One region of the Sphingobacterium sp. B29 genome, then DNA from elsewhere that is predicted to be linked to it. Evidence: riboswitches for the same ligand, from Rfam matches in the RefSeq annotation. Region 1 holds a riboswitch; each other region holds the start of a gene.
The links. A riboswitch is a leader RNA that binds a small molecule or an ion and turns the genes downstream of it on or off. The one in region 1 is predicted to bind S-adenosylmethionine.

Region 1 (4,216 bases):
CTGCTCAATTAGGGATCGGTTACTATACGACAGTTCCAAATCCAAAAAAAGATTGCAAACCTCCAATTTCGTCTGCGCTGCGGCATTCTTCCAATCGATTCTGGCCAGCTCATTTTCCAGTTTTTTGGACTCTATTTTCATTAGGTCCCGATGCCCATTGTAGAGGTTCAGATAAAAATCCAGGCCGCTATCGTACAAGTAGTGAATGATATCATGCTGGGAAGGTTTATTTAAAAGCCCCTGGTCATACACAGGCATATTACTTGCATAACTAGCAGAAGCTCTGGCGGAAATCTTAGGGAGCAACTCCATGCGTTGCTGCTGTACTGCCACCTCAGTTTCTTTGAGCTGCAAATAGGACTGCTCGATGTATTTACTGTTCTGTAGTGCTTTGTCGATCATGTCTTTCAGGGACATGCGCAAAGAATCGAGGGCGAAGGTGTCCGAAATAGCGCATACTAACAATCCCATGGTTAGTATGCCTTTTGCCCAATAGGGAGGAAAAAAGTTCACGTGTGCTATGTAATTTTTTTGCGTTGCAAACTTAGACACTTATTGGAACTTGGATTTCTTCACAAACGCCAATATGTTATGGAAAAAAGACATTTTTTCATCAATTCAAACAAAAAGACCAATATCTGCCAAGAAGTCCTTACAATATCCTTTTTTACAGCACATAAAAAAGGCCTTTCAAATCGTGATTTGAAAGGCCTTTCTCGATGGTATAATAATAGATTATCCGTATAAGGAATCTTCTATTGCATTCCACAGCTGGATTCTTTTTTGTAGCGCAATTTTACTGATCTCTTTCATTTCCGTCCATTTAACCTCATCGTCCTTGGCAAGATCTGTGATCATCTGCATCGCCAACGGTCCATGCTCGTCGCCGTCAAGATCAATATGGCGTTGAAAATAATAAATAAAGCTATCCAGATTGGCTGTAGGAAAGTTTGTTTTAATTTCTTCCAAAATAGAGGTAAACATTCCCGGAATAAGGTCTTCACGTCCGAATGTAAATGCAGCAGCAATTTTATGCACCTCGCCCTCAGCAATCACTTCGAATGTAAAATTCAAAAAGTCTTTGATCCGCTTGTCCAATGTGGTTGTTGCGATGACATCGAATATGTTGTTCGATTTTTTGGCGTGAGCAATAAATTTGTTGACCAGATGAAGGTCGGCACCCATGGCATCCATGGCGTCCAGATACATCTCAAAGTGGCTCAAACGACGGCCATCAATGTATTCATCCGACTCCTCAGCCAAGACAATTTCGTTGATTAGATAGCGTGTTGATGGATGCTCACTCGCAAACCAAGGTAAAGTCGTACAGGTCAATTTAATCTGTAAAGCTTTTAGTAAAGACATAAAATCCCATACAGCGTACACATGCCCTTCTGTAAAAGAACGTAGATTCTTGATCGTTTTGATCTTACGATATAAAGGGTGTTGCAATAATACCTCGCGTTCGGTAGCAATGTATTCGTTAATTTCCGCAATTCTATTCATGGCGCAAAAGTATTGTCTTATCTCTATTTTTAAAAGTATTTTCGATGAGATTACAGTAACATGATAAATTTTTCGCCCTGCTATCCGCTTCATAACCAAATCACAGCCAACAACGCGCCTCGCTTTTGACCTCCCTATTCCGGTTGCTAACGCTCCTTTACCCTTAAAAACAAAAATATTTTTAATTATAAAAAATAATCTACTATATTTGTAGAGTATTCAGAATTGCATGATGCAATACCAACCGAGTGCAGGCACCGCGGTGGTAAATTAATACGGGTTTCGACCAAAATAAACGTCGCAGAACGATTATTTTCCCAACAAGATCTGGATACAGTTTATGGTTTAATCCTTTAAATTTTTAAATTGTATGGCTACTACAACAAATCTTTACCAACACTTACTGGAAAAATTCAGTTATTACTCAACAGATGAACTGATCCAGCTCAACAATGACACCATCTTAGGACAAGGCTGGGGTTCAGCCAAGGCAACCTTTAGAACAGCTTTGATCAGTACGTTCTCCAAAAGAGGACTGGATCTTTCCAACATCATTTCCAAGGAAGACGGTTTTACCTCGGTGAAGCATGTCCCTGTACGCTTGGAACAGAATGTCCTGATTCCTTTACAGTAATCGTTATCGACAAAAAAAAGCGCGCATCGAAAGGACTTCGTGCGCGCTGCTGTGGTTGGTTTAGGAAATTGCCGATTTAAAAGAAGGCGATAATCTTATTATTTATAGTTTGGATTCTGAATTAACACACCTGCGCTTTTCTCAATTTCTGTTTGTGGTAATGGCCAGCGGTAAAATTTGTCCTCAAAATGATAGGGCACTTTACTGTCTTTGACCGCATTGAGTACTTCGCCTGCGATATGCCAACGAATCAGGTCGTAATGCCGTAGTCCTTCGAAAGCAAGTTCAACCCTTCTTTCGTGGCGGATACGGTCGCGCATTTTTTCCTTGTTATAACCGGCAGGAAACCCGGGCATCTGAACGCGGCTCCTCAGGGTATTCATAGCATCGTAAACCGATTGATCTGGCCCGGCGATTTCATTTTGTGCTTCGGCATACATCAATAACACCTCTCCAAACCGCAGTACAACCGCATCCTGTTGGCTCAATGTTGAGAAGCCAAAAGGTAAGTTGGCCGGATCCAAAAATTTCAATACCCCATAACCTGTAGGCCGCGGATTGGACGGTGTATGGATCTTACCGCCGCCAAAGTCGGGATGATCCACGAAAATTGTTTTGCTCAAGCGCGGATCCCTATCTTTGAAGGGATTGGCTCGGTCAGTCAAGGGTGATTCACCATAAGGCAGACCATCTTTGCATTCATAGGTATCCACCAGGTTTTGTAAAGGTGAAGCAGCGATCCAGTCGCCTAGGTACATGTCCCAGGGGGCTGTATTATTCGGTGCCAGAAAATTGACCGAAAAGATAATCTCGGTATTGTTCTTCTGTGTTGCATCGCGAAAGACATTTTCAAACGCCGTACTCAGGGTATACTCTTTCATGACATCGGTGCATAAGTCTTTTACCTCTTTCAAGATTGCTAAATCGGGCACCCCTTTGTCACCATAAGCCGCAAACAGTAAAACCCGTGCTTTCAAGGCTTTTGCTGAACTTGCGGTCGCATGCCCCCCATTATTGAAATAAGGTTTAGCCGCTAAGTTAGCGATCCCAAAATCCAGATCAGCCCTAATCTGTTTTAGGATATTCTCCGCAGTTTCCTTTGGCTGACGCTGATTCTCCAGACTAAGGGAAGTCAGCACAAGCGGCACCTCACCATAAATACTGTACAATTGGAAATAAACAAAAGCACGGATAAAGCGGGCTTCGGCCTCCATATTTTTCTTCTCCCAATCGTTCATATCGGAGCCGTTATAGCCCTGAAGCTTCTCGATCAGGCGATTGGCACGTCCTATTCCCACATAAGCATCGTTATAAATTCCGGTTTCATACCCCCCTGTGGTCGGATTTAAATTCCCACCTACGATTTCATTGACGCTACCTGAGTTGAACTGATTGTAGCCATTGTCGGTCAGACAGTCCCGGAAAGGCATCCCATAGGAGAACGTCTCACTCTGCAATGACGCGTATACACCGGCCAATGCATTATCAAAATCCGATTTTTTGCTAAAATAGTTGTCCGTAGCGATCTGATCCAAAGGATTGAGATCCAAGGCACTGTTACAGGAACCAAAAAATAGTCCGGATAGCATCAACGCTGTTATAAATTTCTTTTTCATAGCACTTAAAAGTTAACTTGTACACCAAATGAATAAATCTTGTTTTGTGGATACTGTATCAGATCACCATTTCCATAGCGTTCAGGGTCCAAGCCCTTAAATTTGGTCGCAGTAAGGAGGTTATCACCCGAAAAATAAACCCGTAGGCGTTCAATTTTATATTTTTTCAACAGCCCATCAGGTAAAGTGTATCCGAACACAAGATTTTTCAATCTGAAGTATGAAGCATCCTGTATAAAATAGCTGGAAGCACGGCTGAATTTCTCCGGAGCACTCCAACCCCAATAAATACGGGGCATCGTTGTCGAAGGGTTTTCAGGTGTCCAACGGTCTAACCAATCTTTTGTCGGCGGGCTACCCTGTACAAATGGCGTTACGCCCCAGCCCGAAACATAGGATTTGACACCATATACTCCTTGTAATAGAGCCGAAAAGTCAAAACCCTTAAAACTTGCACTTA
Region 2 (4,216 bases), 960 kb from region 1:
AAAGTATATTATATTCGATCATAAGCAACATCGAAGCAATTATTGAAGTGCTCAACCGAATTCAGGTGGCTTTTTATCAAAATCAGGAAATCCAGGATAAGATTGACAGCAGTGAGTACCAACAATTTATCAATCGACCTTTGCGCAATCTTGCTGATCTAAAAAGTAAACTCCATCTGAATAACCCGCTTTTTCGATTTGCCGTTCGGATGGCTCTTCTTTTTGGAACAGGCGCATTGATCGGTATTTTATTTTTAGATTTTAAATATACCTATTGGATCTTACTGACGATCGCTATTGTTGCCAGACCAGCATTTTCAATGACAAAAAAGCGTAATATAGAGCGTATTGTAGGCACATTCTCGGGTATAATCGTTGGCATATTCTGCTTAATTGCTATTCATTTTCTCCCGGCTCTTCTTACCATAGCTGCATTAGGTCTTTTCGGATTCTTTTTATTCAATCGATCTAATTATATGGTCAGTGTCATCTTTATTACCTTGGGAATTGTGATTGCACTCAATTTGTTTGAAGGCAATATCAATCTCATTTTAGGCAGCCGAATGCTTTTTACACTTATTGGAGCATTCTTGGCTATAGCAGGTTATTTCTTGATACCTGTACGCCAGAGCACAGGCATGGTTCAGCTGGCAAAAGAGGTATCTCTTTACAACGAACATTATTTCCAGATCATCAATAACCGTCTGTCGGACGAGAGACAAAGTTCGTTTGATATACGGCTGGCTCGCAAAAAAGCGCAGACTGCCATGGCCCTGTTTTCAGACGCTATCAATCAAATGAAAAAAGAACCCGAACACAAATGGATGGATTGGTCACATATACACCATTTTCAGGCACTCTCTTATCAGGTCAACTCCCATTTGGTGGGTCTTTCGCTATCGTTAAGCAAAAAGACGAATCGCCACCTGACGTATGACATCCATAGTAGAATTGATGCACTTAAACCTCTTTTAACAGATTTAAATCAAATTGCAGAACGGATCAACTTAAAGAAATCATAATACCCGATTGGCAGTTACTTATCAAGTTTCATCGAACAATATGCGATCCGATCCGTATGTTATTCAAAATTCCTTTAACTAAAAAACAGCTTTTCTTTTGCTTTAATAAAAAAAGAGTTTATATTTGTATCGTCTTCGAAAGAAGATTTCTAATCAACACCTCCCTTAATCAGTAGGTCTTGATTTATAAAGAAGTGGCGAGAGACTGGCTCAATGACCCACTGGCAACCTTCAATTTGTTTGAAAAGGTGCCAATTCCTGTCCAAAACAATATCGTTTTGGAGCATATAAATAACATAAGACAATGATTATTAAACTACTGAAGTCCATTAAAAATTCAGGTTCAACACAAGTGAGCCGCACGATAAGCGAAAGTGTAAGCCATCATACAACTGTATTGATGCGAATGCGTATGCATATGCACTTCCACGCTTGTTAAGAATCATTTCCTTTTTCTTGGATAAAGATTTAACAGACCCTTCAAGGAGGTGTGTATGCTTCTCTTTTTACTTAGCAATTTCTTTTTGAACCCTTAAAATCTGATATATTATGTCTTCAAACAAAAATTTAAAATTCGAAACTCTTCAGGTTCACGCTGGCCAAGTCGCTGACCCTACTACGGGATCTAGAGCAGTTCCTATATATCAAACAACATCTTTTGTATTTGAAAATGCCGAACACGGCGCAAACTTATTTGCATTAAAGCAGTTCGGCAATATTTATACACGGATTATGAATCCTACCACGGATGTTTTCGAACAACGTATTGCGGCACTGGAAGGTGGAGTCGCGGCTGTTGCTGTTGCATCTGGCCAGGCGGCACAGTTTATTGCATTAAATAATATCTTGGAAAGTGGTGACAATTTTGTTGCCGGATCCAACTTATACGGCGGTACATTCAACCAGTTTAAAGTTTCTTTTAAACGTCTGGGCATCGAAGCTCGATTTGCAACGGACGCCGAGGCAGATAAAATTGAAGCCCTCATTGATGATAAAACAAAGGCCATCTATGTTGAAACAATTGGAAACCCAAGTTTCAATATTCCAGACTTTGAGAAAATTGCTGCAGTAGCAAAAAAATATGACTTACCGTTAATCGTCGATAATACTTTTGGAGCTGGGGGATATTTATTTAAACCTTTGGAGTATGGTGCGAATGTGGTGGTTGAATCGGCTACTAAATGGATCGGTGGACATGGTACAAGCATTGGTGGTGTCATCGTCGACGGCGGAAACTACAATTGGGGCAATGGAAAATACCCTCAATTTTCCGAACCATCTGAAGGCTATCATGGCTTAGTTTTTTCCGAAGTTTTCGGTGAAGGCGGACCGTTTGGAAATATTCAATTTGCCATTCGGGCACGTGTGGAAGGGCTTCGGGATTTCGGGCCAGCACTCTCTCCTTTCAATTCATTCTTATTATTACAAGGGCTTGAAACCCTGTCTTTACGGGTGCAACGCCATGTAGACAACACTTTAGAGGTAGCTAAATGGCTTGAGGCGCATCCACAGGTAGAAAAAGTAAACTATCCGGGCTTAAAAAGCTCTCCGAGCTTCGCTAACGCACAAAAATACCTTAAAAATGGCTATGGTGCAGTGCTTTCTTTCCAGCTCAAAGGTGACGCAGCACAAAAGGCCAATAGCTTTATCGACAGCTTAGAATTGATCAGTCACCTGGCCAACGTCGGTGATACGAAGTCATTGATTATCCATCCAGCAGCGACTACTCACCAACAATTGAGTGATGAAGATCAAGCCAATGCCGGAGTGTTCAAAGGTTTATTACGTCTTTCTGTAGGAATAGAACATATTGATGACATCAAAGCTGATTTACAACAAGCTTTTGATAAAATTAAATAATCAGATTTTTTCGGCTTAAAACGTAAACGTAAAATGAGTAAGCATATTTATCTGCACCCGGAGCCTTTTGTATTTGAAAATGGAAGAGAGCTTACTGATTTACAAATCAGTTATGAAACATTTGGCAAACCCAATGCAGATCGCAGTAATGTGATCTGGGTTTGCCATGCACTAACGGCCAATGCGGATGTACTGGATTGGTGGTCAGGTCTTTTTGGAACAGGTGAACTATTTGATTCAAACGATTATTTTATTATCTGCGCCAATGTCATCGGATCAGCATATAATAGCAGTAATCCGCTATCTATAAACCCTGCTACTGGACAACCTTACTACTTATCTTTTCCTGAATTTACAGTAAGGGATTTGGTCAAAGCCCATCAATTTCTTGCAGACCACCTGGATATCAAACAAATAGAGATCCTTATTGGGGGCTCATTGGGCGGTCAACAAGCATTGGAATGGGCCGTATCACGCAGTATAGCCATCAACCATCTAATCGTCGTTGGAACAAATGCCGTCCATTCAGCATGGGGTATTGCATTCAATGAAAGTCAACGTCTTGCCATTACTACTGATCGAACCTTTTATGCGAATCATCCCGATGGCGGAGCTAAGGGTTTAAAAGTTGCACGCGCTATGGCACTGTTGTCTTACCGCAACTATACAACGTATGCCAACACACAAAAGGAGTATGATAACGAAAAACTCGATCATTATAAAGCATCCTCCTATCAAAACTATCAGGGTGAAAAATTGGTAAAACGCTATAATGCGTACAGCTATTACTTCCTAACCAAAGCAATGGACAGCCATAATTTAGGTCGTGGAAGAAAATCTATCGAATCCGCTTTAGCGAGCATCGACTGTCCAACTTTAGTGCTGAGCGTCAATACAGATTTGTTGTTTCCTCCACAAGAGCAACAATTCATCGCTCAACATATTCCGAATGCCCACTATCAGGAGATCGAATCTACTTATGGCCACGATGGGTTTTTGATCGAAACAAAAAAACTCACGAAAATCATCAGCAGCTTTCTGCGGAAACAAAAAGAATACATCAACGAATTAGTATAAGAGAATAAATAATATATAAGAGAATTTAAGAAGAGATATGAGTAATAAATTAACAATAGGGATGTTTGGGTTTGGTGTAGTAGGCCAAGGTCTTTACGATATCATCAAAACCAAAAACCTTAATCTGGAAATCAAAAAATTTGTCATTAAAAACGGAGATAAAAAGCGCTCGCTACCAGCAGATCTATTTTCTACCGATGCCGAAACAATTTTAGGTGACCCAGAAATTAATACTGTTGTCGAACTAATAGATGATG
Region 3 (4,216 bases), 2.0 Mb from region 1:
ATCTATTTTCCCAATAAAAAGGCGATAATCGCAGATAATATGGGCTATCTGTTACTACCTATGCTGGCACTACTTTTCTTGTTGGTGGGTTGTTTTGCTTATACACTGATTATCATCTTCAGACAAAAGAAAGTTTCGGAAATGAAAACAGATTTCATCAACAACATGACGCATGAGTTTAAAACACCTGTTGCAACAATTATGATTGCCAGCGAGTCACTTAAAGATCCAGACATCAATGCCGACCATAAGCGCGTTCAGAAATTGGCTAATATCATCTACGACGAAAATGTTAGACTCGGAAATCACATCGAACGTGTGCTTGACCTAGCCCGATTGGAAAAGGAAACATTAAAGTTAGACCAGGTGGATGTGCATATTAATGATCTTGTCTCAGCAGTTACCGACAGTATGCAGTTAAGGATGCAAAATATCGGCGGAAAATTTTCCATAGATCTAGCGGCGGCGAAAGATGTTGTTGTTGGTGACGAGCTGCATTTTTCAAATGTATTTTATAATCTACTGGATAATGCAATTAAGTACAACAAAGGAGATCTGCATGTGAATATTCAATCCAAAAATGTTGGTGATACCATTGTTATCACCATTGCCGACAACGGTATTGGGATGAGTCGGGATCACCTGCAAAAGATTTTCGACCAGTTCTACCGTATTCCAACTGGAAATGTTCATAATGTCAAAGGATTTGGTCTTGGCTTAAGTTATGTCCAGGACATCCTGAGAAGGCTGAACGGAAAAATTACAGTTAAAAGTGAAAAAGATAAGGGCACGACCTTTGAAGTAATTTTGCCTATTAAAAAATAAAACGTTCCTTTTTTGTATATTTCCTCTTTAAAAAATTTCAAAGGTTGAGGAAAGCTGATTTATCAGCATCAAGGGACATTGGTGAAAATTAATATAATCATTATGCAAAAGATATTATTAGCAGAAGATGATCCTAATTTGGGGGATCTTTTAAAAGACTATCTCGAATTAAAGGGAAAATTTGACGTCACATTATGCACAGATGGAGATGAAGCGATTTCTCAATTCAAAAAAAATAACTACGACCTCTGTATTTTCGATGTCATGATGCCAAAAAAGGACGGATTTACAGTTGGACGTGAAATCAGAAAAACAAACAATACTGTTCCTATTATCTTTGCCACAGCAAAGGGGATGATGGAAGATAAAACCGAAGCCTTTGAATTAGGGGGAGATGATTATATCACAAAGCCTTTTCGAGTGGAGGAATTATTGCTCCGCATCAATGCTTTGCTGAAACGCAGTGTTCGAGACAAAGAAGAGGAAGTGGTTGCTGATAAATTTGAAATTGGTGATTATTTCTTTGATTATACAAGTCAGCAAATTTCTTACAAAGGACAGATGCAAAAACTATCCACCAAAGAAGCGGAACTACTACGCTTGCTTTGTTTAAAGAAAAATGATGTGCTGACCCGGGAAGAAGCTTTATTAAAAATATGGCATGATGACAACTACTTTACAGGTAGAAGTATGGATGTATTTCTCAGTAAACTTCGTAAATATCTAAAAGAAGATAGTAAAGTTGAAATTGTCAATGTGCACGGAAAAGGTTACAAACTTTTGGTGAGCTAAAAGAATGGGGAATGAGAAACAGTCATTCCCCATTTTTTATGCTACACGGCGTATTGAAACATGGCATACACTAAATCATGGATGAAAAGAAAAGAACAAAACAATTTTATCCTTAGTAGAATATAAAAAATTGACGCACTTTTATAAAAAATTTGCATTTCAAAAAGAAATGTTCTAACTTAGCGTCGCTTATAGAGAAAGGCAGAGGGAATAGACCCGATGAAGCCTTAGCAACCTGTCCCTTGACAAGGTGCTAAATTCTACCCTACTTGATATGGGAATGATAAGCCGAAGTCACCGAATTCTAGTGTGTCCTTCTCTCTCTAGCAAGAAATATAGTTGAAAAAGAAATATTAAAAACATTCATTATGTTATTGACTAACAATTTAGGTTACCCTCGTGTGGGCGCGTTCCGCGAATTGAAAAAAGCCAATGAGGCCTATTGGGCTAAAAAATCTTCTGTTGAGGAATTATTGGACACAGCAAAAAAAATTCGTGAAGGCAATTGGAAAACACAAAAAGATGCTGGAATAGATTTGATCCCTTCCAATGATTTCTCTTTTTACGATCAAGTATTGGATTTAACCCTTACTGTTGGTGCAATTCCTGCTCGTTACCATTCTTTATTGAATAAAGTAGACAACAATTACAGCTTAGATCTATATTTTGCCATGGCGCGTGGTTTCCAACAAGAAGGAATCGACGTGACTGCAATGGAAATGACCAAGTGGTTGGATACCAACTACCACTATATGGTGCCAGAATTCACAAAAGATCAAGAATTCAAATTGACGTCCGAAAAGTTCTTAAATGAATATAACGAAGCAAAATCATTGGGCATCGATACTAAACCAGTTCTATTAGGTCCTATCACTTACCTTTTGATCGGTAAAGAAAAAGAAGCTGGCTTCGACCGCATCGATTTATTGGATAAACTTGTTCCAGTATATGAGCAAATATTAGCTAAACTAGCTGAGGCCGGTGCGCAATATGTTCAGATTGACGAGCCTTTCTTAGCATTGGATTTAGATGCTAAAGTAAAAGCTTTATATCAACCCACTTTCGAAAAATTAGCTGCAGCTGCAAAAAATATCAAATTAATCGCGACGACTTACTTCGAAGCTTTAAAAGATAACGAAGATATCGCAGTTAACCTACCTATCCATGCTTTACATTTGGATTTGGTACGCGGTGAAAACCAATTGGATACGGTACTAGCTAAAGTTCCTGCTTCATTAACATTATCTTTGGGTATTGTTGAAGGCCGTAACATCTGGAAAAATGATTACGAAAAATCATTGGTTAAAATCAAACAAGCTGTTGATGCATTAGGAAAAGACCGTGTTTGGGTAGCTCCTTCTTCATCATTGTTGCACGTTCCTTTTGACTTAGACAATGAACACAATGAGCAATCGCTACCAGCTGAAGTAAAAAACTGGTTAGCATTTGCTAAACAAAAATTAGCTGAGGTAAAAGACTTAGCCGTATTAGCAGAAGGTGAAGTTGATGCTGAAACAGCAAAACGCTTCGAAGCGAACAAAGCTGCAGCTGAAAGCCGTCGTACTTCTCCACTGATCCACAAACCAGAGGTTAAAACACGTACAAGCAATATCACTGATGACGATGCGAAACGTACTTCAGCATTTGCTGACCGTAAAGCAGCGCAACAAGCGAAGTTCAACTTGCCAGCATTCCCTACGACAACAATCGGTTCTTTCCCACAAACAAAAGATGTGCGTAAATGGAGAGCTGATCTGAAAAAGGGATCGATCACACAGGAAGAGTACGATAAAGCAATTGCTGAAGAAACTGAAAATACAATCCGTCTTCAAGAGCAACTGGATATCGATGTATTGGTTCACGGTGAGTTCGAACGTAATGACATGGTTGAATACTTCGGTGAGCAACTAGCTGGATATGCATTTACACAAAACGGTTGGGTACAATCCTATGGTTCACGTTGTGTAAAACCTCCGATTATCTATGGTGATGTATACCGTCCTGAAGATATGACTGTCCGTTGGTCTTCATACGCTCAATCATTGACTAACCGTCCGGTTAAAGGTATGTTGACTGGTCCGGTTACCATCTTACAATGGTCTTTCGTACGTAATGACCAACCGCGTTCAACAACGACTTACCAAATTGCATTGGCGATCTTAGACGAAGTACAAGCGTTGGAAAAAGCAGGTATCAAAATTATACAAATCGATGAACCAGCAATCCGTGAAGGATTACCGCTACGTAAAGCTGATCAAAAAGATTACTTGAACTGGGCAGTACGTGCTTTCCGTGTTTCTTCATCAAATGTAGAAGACGATACACAGATTCACACACACATGTGTTACTCTGAGTTCAATAATGTAATCGAAGATATCGCTGCAATGGATGCTGACGTCATCACAATTGAGACTTCACGTTCTCAAATGAAATTGTTGAATGCTTTCGCTGGTGATTTCAAATATCCAAACGATATTGGTCCAGGTGTTTATGACATTCACTCACCACGTGTTCCAAGCAAAGATGAGATGGTAGATCTATTGCGTAAAGCAAAAGCAGTAGTTCCAGCAGAACAACTTTGGGTTAACCCTGACTGTGG

Region 2: another riboswitch for S-adenosylmethionine. It lies ahead of BV902_RS18340 (O-acetylhomoserine aminocarboxypropyltransferase/cysteine synthase family protein); the one in region 1 lies ahead of BV902_RS22490 (5-oxoprolinase).
Region 3: another riboswitch for S-adenosylmethionine. It lies ahead of metE (5-methyltetrahydropteroyltriglutamate--homocysteine S-methyltransferase); the one in region 1 lies ahead of BV902_RS22490 (5-oxoprolinase).

The regions. Positions count from the first base shown of each region.
Region 1 covers NZ_CP019158.1:5,232,490-5,236,705, forward strand. The annotation lists gene BV902_RS22475 (TolC family protein) at 1-471, opposite strand, end outside; gene BV902_RS22485 (DUF3050 domain-containing protein) at 736-1,506, opposite strand; SAM-I-IV-variant riboswitch at 1,717-1,810, shown strand; gene BV902_RS22490 (5-oxoprolinase) at 1,877-2,140, shown strand; gene BV902_RS22495 (RagB/SusD family nutrient uptake outer membrane protein) at 2,239-3,756, opposite strand; gene BV902_RS22500 (SusC/RagA family TonB-linked outer membrane protein) at 3,762-4,216, opposite strand, start outside.
Region 2 covers NZ_CP019158.1:4,270,637-4,274,852, forward strand. The annotation lists gene BV902_RS18335 (FUSC family protein) at 1-1,022, shown strand, start outside; SAM riboswitch class I at 1,204-1,316, shown strand; gene BV902_RS18340 (O-acetylhomoserine aminocarboxypropyltransferase/cysteine synthase family protein) at 1,572-2,882, shown strand; gene BV902_RS18345 (homoserine O-acetyltransferase family protein) at 2,916-3,959, shown strand; partial or broken gene BV902_RS18350 (homoserine dehydrogenase) at 3,997-4,216, shown strand, end outside.
Region 3 covers NZ_CP019158.1:910,618-914,833, reverse strand. The annotation lists gene BV902_RS03835 (sensor histidine kinase) at 1-825, shown strand, start outside; gene BV902_RS03830 (response regulator transcription factor) at 928-1,617, shown strand; SAM riboswitch class I at 1,804-1,907, shown strand; gene metE (5-methyltetrahydropteroyltriglutamate--homocysteine S-methyltransferase) at 1,986-4,216, shown strand, end outside.